3 regions of the Roseibium sp. HPY-6 genome follow, and region 3 is predicted to be linked to each of the others. Evidence: riboswitches for the same ligand, from Rfam matches in the RefSeq annotation. Region 3 holds a riboswitch; each other region holds the start of a gene.
What was found. Region 3 has a riboswitch for cobalamin ahead of cobU (bifunctional adenosylcobinamide kinase/adenosylcobinamide-phosphate guanylyltransferase). Riboswitches for the same ligand answer to the same signal wherever they lie in the genome.
Positions count from the first base shown of each region.

Region 1: it holds a riboswitch for cobalamin, as region 3 does, so the genes downstream of both, ABVF61_RS30995 (metal ABC transporter ATP-binding protein) here and cobU (bifunctional adenosylcobinamide kinase/adenosylcobinamide-phosphate guanylyltransferase) in region 3, are expected to answer to the same signal.
Region 2: it holds a riboswitch for cobalamin, as region 3 does, so the genes downstream of both, ABVF61_RS02310 (DUF1636 family protein) here and cobU (bifunctional adenosylcobinamide kinase/adenosylcobinamide-phosphate guanylyltransferase) in region 3, are expected to answer to the same signal.

Region 1 is NZ_JBEWCD010000004.1:166,354-169,622, reverse strand. Features, by position in the region: gene ABVF61_RS31000 (metal ABC transporter permease) at 1-613, opposite strand, end outside; gene ABVF61_RS30995 (metal ABC transporter ATP-binding protein) at 606-1,358, opposite strand; cobalamin riboswitch at 1,602-1,816, opposite strand; gene ABVF61_RS30990 (Rid family hydrolase) at 2,103-2,489, opposite strand; gene ABVF61_RS30985 (GNAT family N-acetyltransferase) at 2,650-2,862, opposite strand.
Region 2 is NZ_JBEWCD010000001.1:471,857-475,125, reverse strand. Features, by position in the region: gene ABVF61_RS02320 (Na/Pi cotransporter family protein) at 1-267, shown strand, start outside; gene ABVF61_RS02315 (ABC transporter substrate binding protein) at 409-1,350, opposite strand; cobalamin riboswitch at 1,579-1,789, shown strand; gene ABVF61_RS02310 (DUF1636 family protein) at 2,160-2,564, shown strand; gene ABVF61_RS02305 (ABC transporter ATP-binding protein) at 2,561-3,269, shown strand, end outside.
Region 3 is NZ_JBEWCD010000002.1:2,975,413-2,978,681, forward strand. Features, by position in the region: gene nagA (N-acetylglucosamine-6-phosphate deacetylase) at 1-837, shown strand, start outside; gene ABVF61_RS24760 (hypothetical protein) at 981-1,241, shown strand; tRNA gene ABVF61_RS24765 (tRNA-Asn) at 1,355-1,430, opposite strand; cobalamin riboswitch at 1,748-1,958, shown strand; gene cobU (bifunctional adenosylcobinamide kinase/adenosylcobinamide-phosphate guanylyltransferase) at 1,992-2,543, shown strand; gene cobW (cobalamin biosynthesis protein CobW) at 2,540-3,269, shown strand, end outside.

The DNA of each region.
Region 1 (3,269 bases), on a different contig from region 3:
CAGCCATTAAAGTGCCCAGTGTTTTGAACGCAGCCAGCAGGTTCAGCACAAGCAGCAGCATGAAGGCTTGCTCGATCAGCCAAGGCCGTTTGGTCTGTGCCTCAAAAAAGGTCGGGTCACATGTGCTGATGATCAAGGGACGCAGCAGAACGGCGAAGGACACGAGTGTGACGGTCGCCACGCCACCGACGAGGATCATAGACGCGTCGTCGATGCCGAGGATGGACCCAAAAAGGAAACTCTTCAGAGGAACTGCCGATCCAGCGGCCGAGAGGATGAAAATACCGGCTGCCAAAGCGATCAGGTAAATGGATGCGAGGCTCGCATCGCTTCTGAGGATTGTTTTGCGCGCTAACAAGGCCGTCAAGGCAGCCGCCACAACCCCGGCGACAAGTCCGCCGACAAGCAGTGACGTCACCGACAGCCCGGCGACGACAAATCCGATCACGACACCTGGTGTTATGGCATGGGCCATGGCTTCCCCAGCCAGTGAAAGCCTGCGCAAAACCAGGAAAGCGCCAACGGGAGCGACTGAAGCCGAAAGAGCGGTAGTAGCGACGAACGCGCGTTGCATGAAGGCAAAGCTCCACATCTCAGAGAAAAGCTCAAACACGCACTGCATCCTCTCGAGAGGCGCGGAACATCCAAGATGCCTGGCTTTTGGAGAGATAGTTTTGCGCGACAAGCCGTTCTGGCGTCAGGATCGCATCGACTGAACCATGACAGGCTTCGCCATTCCCAAGGAGCAATGCGTTGTCGCAGTGATCCAGAACCGATGACAGATCATGGACCACCAACACAACAGCACGGCCTTCGTATCGCCAGCGGTCGATGAGCGTCAAAAGATGTGCTTCTGTGGTCTGGTCTACAGCGGCAAATGGTTCATCGAGTAGGATGAGAGGGGCGTTTTGCATGATCACACGCGCGAAAAGCGCACGTTGTAGTTGCCCCCCTGACAGCGTGTGCAAAGACCGATCTGCGATATCAAGCACGCCTGCCGCATCTAGTGCCGATGAGACTTTGGCGTTGGTATCGCGATCCAAGCGACCGCCAAGTCCAAAGCCTTTCCAAGCCCCCATCGCCACCAGATCCCGCACCCGCAATGGAAAGAGGCGATCAAATTCAGTCATTTGGGCCAGATACCCGATCTCTTTCGGCTGCTCGTTTGGCCAATGGAACTTGCCAGACAAAGGGCTGATCAAGCCCAGAAGCATCTTCATGAAAGTGCTTTTGCCAGAGCCGTTCGCACCCAGAATCGCAAGCGTCGAGCAACGCTCTACGTCCATCGACAATCCTCGGAACAGCGTCAGTTCAGGATAGCCAAGCGCAAGATCGCGGATTTCCAGAACCGCCGACATTTAAAGCACCGCCGAGATGCACAGCCAAAGCAAAAAAGACACAGCTAGGGCAGAGCCGATCAAAGAGACGGTGCTCAAATTGGTGAGACAGAAGCTTTTCCGGTATGGCGTTAGCTCCGGCTGGTCTGGTTCGTTTGCCTCGCGCATCGCGGCCTCCGCTTCAGCGGGGGCAATGAGATACGTCGATGTAGGTACGCAGTCGCGTCGAACATGTTTGCCTCTCTCCAGGACACCCCGCCTGGGTCAGTTAAACTCGCGATGGCAGGTCTCCTGACTTGCGGATCGTCGCTCTCCCGAACCTTCCCAGGCGGATGCCCAGTGGTCTTTGTCGGGGTCGCTCACCGCTCACAGTTGCGGGGGCAGTCACGGATTTAGCGCCTTTTGGCTACACCTCACCGTGTTCCCATTTCATCTCGCCGACTCAACGATCATTGAGAACCATCAAATGTAATTAACGCTTTCCGGGTGAAATGGTCAATGATCAGTCTCGCCGAATTGGAATGTCTGGTTTTCTGCTACTGCGAGCCATTTGTGCAGAATGCAGCATTGGGCAAAATGGGCTCAAAGCTGCCATTCGTGCACCGCGCAGCATTTGGTAAAATGGGCTCACTGCGAGCTTTCGTTGCGACCCGTACGAATGGCAGTATTCCTTGTCGCACGATCCTGGCCCTCCGCGCCGTAGCAGACCTAACCTTACTTTGCCATTTGATGCCTATCGCGAGTATCTCGCGACCTGGACACGCACTACATTATCAACGGCTCGGCCAGGATATGGGTTACGGTGGTTATTTTTGGGGCTGCTTTGCGATGCGCGATGACCCGTAGTTCAACAGTGACGCCTTCAGTTGCGAAACCGGCAACTTCAATAGCTGTCCACGCCGGATAAGGCTCAGACATTCTTTGTGCCCAGATTGCCCGGAACGTGGATAGGTATTCGCGCAGACCCACGTGATAGCGCGTGACTTCCACCACATGGGCTGCGCTCAGTCCTGCTTCAATCAATACGTCGAACACCTGGTCAAGCGCAGTGTTTATTTGCGTGGCGACATCTGCCCAAACCTTGCCGTCCAATCCGGCACCATTGAACCCGGTTAGAAACACAAATCCGCCAATTTCCGACCCGGGCGCCATCTTCCAGTCCTGATAAAGTTTAGACATGTGTGGGGGAAAGGATATGCCACCGAGGCAGCAACCCGGTGGCATATCCTTTCCCCCACACATCGCGTTTGAATGCCCACTCAATCTCTTTGCCCGGCCAACCTGGAGGGAACCAAGCTCCCGCTCTACCTACTCACTGGCCAGTTGCTTTCTCTACTACAGAAAAATTGCTGTACCCTTGGACACTCCATGCGCCGGCAAAAAGGCACAAGTTCCGCCATGCCCCAGCGGTGTCCTGTGGTCCACCGATAAACCGGGTCACTTCGGCATCAGAAAGAAAGGCGGTCCAAGCTGAAAAATCCGATGCATTCGGACGTCTAAGGAGAAGACGCTCCGTTTCTAGCATGTTGTGCCTCTCAATGGTTGTTGGTGGGCAGCCCATACTCTCGGGACAAGACAGGTCGATGACAGTGTCGGCGGGTCGTCGTCATCGCATGCCATGTGATTGGCGGTCCTCGCCCAGTAGCCATCGGCAAACTCGCTGTTATGCCAGGTAGTTGCGTTCCTTAAAACTCAAATGGGAGAAGGTTCTGCTCAAAACACGGCTCTCGAAACTCAGGCAACTTAGCGCTTTTGTTGCGGTTCGGGATAGAAAGTGCCCCACTTACAAATTGTGTTGTCACTAGCGAGAATTGTCGCGATTTCTGCCAACCAGAAAAGTCACCAACCGGACAAATAGTGTAGGGCGATCAGCCGGCATCGGGCCGGCTGAATGAAAGATTGCAAGGCCTGAAAAAGGGGTGGGTGCTGAGA
Region 2 (3,269 bases), on a different contig from region 3:
AACAGCGATGCCCTTGACGTGCTGGCCAGACTGACGTCCAAAAAAGGGAACGGCATCAATGCGATCAAAGTTGCTTATCTGCAGAACGAACAGCTTCTGTCGGGCCAGCAGAAGATCAACGTGCTGAATGCGATGAACCTTTGCGAACGGCTGATCTGGCTTTTCGGAGAGGCCGGGGAGGCTTATGGGAGATTGGGGAAGAGCCAGGTCGAGGTCCTGTCATCCGTATTTGAGACACCGTTGGCGGGAGAGCGGCTCCGGGCTTGATCACCAGTCTCGTTACGGCGCATCGAGGCCGGCCATACGATTGGCGCCGCACCAACACATCGATCAGGCTGGGCGGCTTGATGCAACGGGTGCGCTCTTTACCGGTCTTGACCCTTGTCATAGACCAACTGGGCCCTGTCTCTACCTGTAGACCACGGGATTTGTCGCATTTTCCAGTTGGAGGGCCGCCGCCGCCTTGCTGTTCCTGTTGACGAAAAGTGTCGCGTCGGATGCAGCAATCTCGTTGATCGGCAGGGAATGCGCGGGAACTTTTTCCAACAGGATCTTGGCCGCCAGCGTGGCTGCAGCTTCTCCGCGCTCACGATACTCTGTTCCGAAAACCAGCGTGACGTCTTCCTCGCTGTAGGCCGTGGAGGACGAGACACTGACAAGATCTTCCGGGATGATCTCCCTCAATACGCTGTGATGGGCGACGTAGGACGATGAAGAGGTCACGTAAACCGCGTCTGAAGACGCCAATTCGGGTTGGAAAGAGGCTATCTGGAGATCCTTTTCATCCGCATCGGGGGCGAACCTCAAAAGCTTTGGCACAATCCCGCGCTTTTCTGCCGCGAGCATGAGGCGGTCAGCTTCCGCGACTGCATTGCTCTCCCGCGGGTCAAACAGGATCGCCAGCGTATTGAGGTCGTGGATGTTTCCCAGCAAGTCGAGAATAACTTCCGGCGACAGGGACATTTTCGCACCGGTCAGACCAGGAGGCGGTGCATCAAGCGAAGGCACCAGGCCAACGCCCACAGGGTCGGTGACAATGTTAAAGACGCGAGGCACCGTCTCCAGCTCGAAGTTCTGAACGGTCAGGGTGGCCGTGGTGCCGAAGGTGTAGATCAGATCCTTCGATTGCAGGTCTTCCCGCCTTTCGCGCAAGAACCCCGCCAGTTTTGTCTGATCGCGCTCGGCATCGAAGTATTCAATTTTCGCGTTAATGCCGAGTTCGTCCAGCTTTTCGGCGAAACTGTATTCGGCCGGTGTCAGGCCGCGCCATGTAATCATCACAATGGCCTTGGCAGCTTCCTCAGTTCGTGCAGCTCCCGGTATCGCGATGAGTATCGCAAGTAGTACCAATCGAAAGATCAACCTGATGCCTCACTGTTATTTTTCTTTGGTCAGGCTCGTCTTTATTTGCGAGCTTTTTCAAACAATCATATTTGCCTTTTGCTTGGCATCAATGACCATTTGCTTTTTCTTTGGATGCATAAATTTTAGATAAATTTGATTGGTCTCCTGCTTAAGAACGCGTGAGACGGGCTGGTTGCCGCATGCGAGTTTCCTCGTTGACAGATCCGGCGAATTTCGTCACACAGATTACATGGTTCCCGTATTCGAAGCCGGATCGGGATTAAAAGGGAACACGGTGCGGCGTAGCCAGAAGGCACCAAATCCGTGACTGCCCCCGCAACTGTGAGCGGCGAGCGAACCTGAAAACACCACTGGGATCTCCCGGGAAGGATCAGGCCAGCTTTGACCCGCAAGTCAGGAGACCTGCCATTTCATCTTCAACTTCAACCCGGACGGGGTGTTCCGGAGGAGCGGGTGACATGGCGATACAGCGACAGCTGACAAAGTTTGACATTCGGTTCTTCAAAGCCCCGTGCATTCGCGGAGGGCGACATGAACCGGACACAGAACGAACCTTCTGAATTCCATCCAACTTCTCTTGCCAGGACAAGCCTGAGTGGACGCGCCGCCAGAGCGATGTGTCCGAATGGATCGAGGTTGCCTATTGCATTGCAAAATGATTGTAATGTAATAACATTACATATGTTGGAATTATGTTCCCCATGTGAGGCTGCGTCGGAGGCGTTTGCAGGCGGAGCAGGAAGAGCATCCTCAGCGACTTCGCAAGGACATCTCAAGACCTCGGGGGACAGCAAATGAGTGGTGAGACCCACAAGATCTTCGTTTGCACCTCCTGTCGTCACAAGGGTACGGATTGCCGGCCGGGATTTGAACTGATCAGCAACCTGCGGGACGCTTTGCAAAAGGCACTGCCGTTGACGGGTCCCGAGTTCGAGGTATCCGGAATAGCCTGTATGGCCGGATGTTCGCGTCCCTGCACGGTGGCTTATCGTGCCAGCGAAAAGGCAACCTACCTGTTCGGTGACATAGATCCGGATACGGACATTGACGACCTCGTTGCCTTCGCTCAGCAATACCGGGATCTTGAAGACGGGTGGTGCAATTCCGGGGAAAGGCCCGGCAAGCTTGCGCACACGGCACTTGCCCGTATTCCAGCAGCGATGATTGTTACCGAACTCAACAAGGCAGGCGTTTCGTGAGCGGCGCGGCTCTTTCCGTCAGAGACGCCGGCTGGCGTGCCGGGCAGGGCGAGACCATCCTGCATCCGGTCAGCTTCGACCTTGCTGCCGGCCAGGTTCTGGGGCTTGCAGGTGCGAACGGTGCAGGAAAATCCACATTGTTGCGTCTGCTATATCGCTTTCACCGACCGAGCACAGGCGCCGTATTTCTGGACGGTGTCGATATCTGGAAGATGTCTGCAAGGTCTGCGGCGAGAAAAGTTGCTGCCGTTCTGCAGGAGCAACCAACCGACTTCGCTTTGAGCGTCGGGGAAATCGTCGCTCTTGGACGACGTCCGCATGGCACCGGTTTTTCCGGAAACGGGGACAGAGACGCGGAGGTCGTGGAAAGCTCACTGGACAGGATGGGGCTTTTGCCGTTGGCATCACGTTCCTTTGGCACTTTGTCGGGCGGTGAAAGACAGCGCGTCATGGTTGCCCGGGCTTTGGCTCAAGAGCCTGAGCTGCTGATCCTGGACGAGCCGACGAACCACCTAGACATCCGTCATCAGCTCGAGATTGTTGCGCTTATCAGCAGCTTGAACATCACAATCGTGACAAGCCTGCACGACCTCAATCTTGCAGGGCGCGTCTGCGACCGTGCCTTGCTGTTGCACCGTGGAAGGGCTGTTGCGTTCGGTGTTCCCGAGGACGTCCTGACGCCGGATCATATCGAAAAGGCCTATT
Region 3 (3,269 bases):
GAAACGACGCGAAGAATTGTCGAACTGGGGATTGCTGCGGCGGAAAACACCGTCGCCGGATTTCAAGGCCTGCACCTGGAAGGCCCGCATTTGTCTGCCAGTCGAAAGGGGGCGCATGACGCCGGGTTGATAAGGCCGATGGATGACGACGACAGCGCCCTTTACCTTAAAGCTGCTGATCGTCTTCCGAGTCTGATGATGACGGTAGCCCCTGAAACGGTCACATCCGCGCAGATAACCATGCTTTCAAATGCCGGCATCCATGTCAGCCTTGGACACACTGGTGCCGGATATGACCGTTGTCGCCAAGCCGCAGAAGCCGGAGCCGCCTGCGTGACGCATCTCTTCAATGCAATGAGCCCGCTTCAACACCGCGAACCCGGGTTGGTCGGTACCGCGCTTGATCTTGGCTCGTTGAGTGCAGGCCTCATCGCTGATGGGCTCCACGTCGATCCGGTCGCGATCAGGATCGCGCTGAAGTCGAAAACCGGGCCCGGCAGTATTTTTCTCGTGACCGACGCCATGTCACAGACCGGAACGGACGTGACCACCTTCACGCTCGGCGAACGCAAAATATTCAGGCAGGACGGAAAACTGACACTTGCCGACGGCACGCTCGCGGGCGCCGACATCGATCTGCCTGCGTCGGTCCGGTTCCTGGTTGATCGCATCGGTGTCGACCTGGAAACGGCACTTGCCATGGCAACCAGCATTCCGGCGGATGTCATCAACCGTCCGGTTGGCCGCCTAAAAACCGGTCGCGCAGCCGATTTCGTGCTCTTCAACGGGCCTGACTTAGGAGTAAAGCGGGTTTGGCTTGGCGGCCGGAGCCAGTAACCAGTAGCCAGTAGGCAGTCGCAGGCCGCACCGTTTCAGTGTCTCACCATTCCGAAGTGTAATTGTTCAGAGTGAGCATGGGAATCGGCATAAGCTAAGCGATGCCAGGACGGGCTGGTCGCGAAAAGGGTGAGGGCGGTTGCATGATCTACGAGACGGTTTCGGTATTTGCGCCTGTAATCCTGAGCGCAATCTGCATACCGTTTGTCTTTCGGCGCGCCGGCTTCAGCGGAAAACTCCTATGGCTCACATGGCTTCCGGCTGCCGTTGCCGTTTTTTCGTTTCTTGCTGTGATGTTTGATGAGCGCGGTCTCTTGTCCGGCCCCGTCGGAAACTGGGCCATTGCCGCCTGTCTTATCATGCTTGCGACATCCGATTGGCCCGCCAAAGGAGACCGGGAATAACCCGGTTGGAAAAAGGGCTTTACCGGGAGAATAAGCGGCTCAAAAACACACAACATCACACCCCGCAAAAAGGATGCAGGCGCTTGTCTTGGCTGAATTGTGTTTGGAAAAAATGGCTCCCCAGGCCGGACTCGAACCAGCGACCCAGCGATTAACAGTCGCTTGCTCTACCAACTGAGCTACTGGGGATCACCACGTCAGGGCCGGTACGTGACCGCCCCCGTCGATGAGGATGCGTATATCAAAGGCTTGAACTGTTTGCCAAGCCCCTGAAGGTGTTTTTTTCATCGTGCCGTCATTTTTTTGCTTCGGATGTGGAAAAGAGTAGATAAAACAGCGCCCTAGAGCGATCAAAGTTGTTGAAACCAATACAAAGCGTCAACAGGCCCCTGCGGGCAATGCGGGGCTGGTTGTTCGGAACAACCAGGTCTCCACGACAACCGATAAAATCAAAGCGAATTTATACGCCCGGCCAGTTCTCGCGCTTGTTTCAAGCTGAATATCCGTTTAGGAAGGTTTTTGACGGTTCCGGTGAGGGATGTGCCCGATCCGGATGAAACGGGAATCCGGTAATGCGCCTGGCGCCAGTCCGGAGCTGCCCCCGCAACTGTGAGCGGTGAGCGTCTGCATATGATCCACTGGTCGAGAGGGACCGGGAAGGGATGCAGGGCGCGTTGAACCGCAAGCCAGGAGACCGGCCGTCGCATCTTCAACCCTTGACGCTGTCGGGTGGACGGCTGGGAGAGCGACGTGAGTAAACAACCGGGACGAAGGTCCACTCTTGTCTTTGGCGGTGCCCGTTCGGGCAAGAGCCGTTTTGCCGAAAAACTTGCAATGGATTCGGGTCTTGAGAAGGTCTATCTCGCGACCGGTGCGGCTTATGACACTGAAATGGCTGACCGGATTGCGGCCCACAAGGTCCAAAGAGGTGCAGGCTGGACCACGATCGAAGAACAGCTGGATCTTGCAAACCTGCTCTCGAGCGAATGCCGCGAAGACAGGGTTGTCCTCGTCGATTGCCTGACGCTTTGGCTGTCTAATATCACATTTGCCGAGAAAGACGTCGCCGCTGAATGCGCGAACCTTTGTACGGTGATCGGCTCGCTCAAGGGTCCAAGCATTTTCGTTTCGAACGAGGTCGGCATGGGTATCGTGCCGGAGAACAGACTTTCAAGGTCGTTCCGCGATGCGCAGGGCAGACTTAATCAGGATATCGCTCAGGCTTGCGGCCAGGTCGTTTTTGTCGGCGCGGGCCTGCCTTTGCTTTTGAAACCCAACCCCCAGATGGAAATCACACTATGACGACAAGCGCTCTTCAACCGGGACAGAAGATTCCCGCAACGATCGTGACTGGGTTTCTTGGGGCGGGCAAAACCACTTTGATCCGCAATCTGCTCCAGAATGCAAACGGCAGAAAGATCGCGTTGATCGTGAACGAGTTTGGCGACATGGGGTTTGACGGGTCGCTCGTGAATGGCTGCGCGGATCCGGACTGTGCTGCGGACGAAGTGGTGGAACTCACCAATGGCTGCATCTGCTGCACAGTTGCCGATGATTTTCTGCCGACAATGGAAATGCTGCTGTCGCGAGAAACGCCACCAGAGCACATTGTGATTGAAACGTCCGGACTGGCGTTGCCGCAGCCGCTGGTGCGAGCATTTTCCTGGCCGAGTGTGAAAACGAGGGTCACCGTGGATGGCGTAGTAACCGTTCTCGATGCTGCGGCCCTCGCAGAAGGCCGCATTGCGCTCGACGAGGCTGCGCTCGAAGCCCAAAGGGCTGCCGATGAAGCGCTCGACCACGAAAGCCCTGTTGAGGAACTCTTTCATGATCAGCTTCGCTGCGCGGATCTCGTCGTTCTCAACAAGGCGGATCTTGTCGCACCGGATGCCATGGTGTCGGTAGAGGAACGGATCCAGGGTGAGGTCCGCCCTGCGGTGCACATTGTGTCGTCTGAAAAGGGAATGCTGCCCATTGAAGTTCTGCTTGGGCGCGAGTCTGCTGCTGAAAACGACATGGCGATGCGTC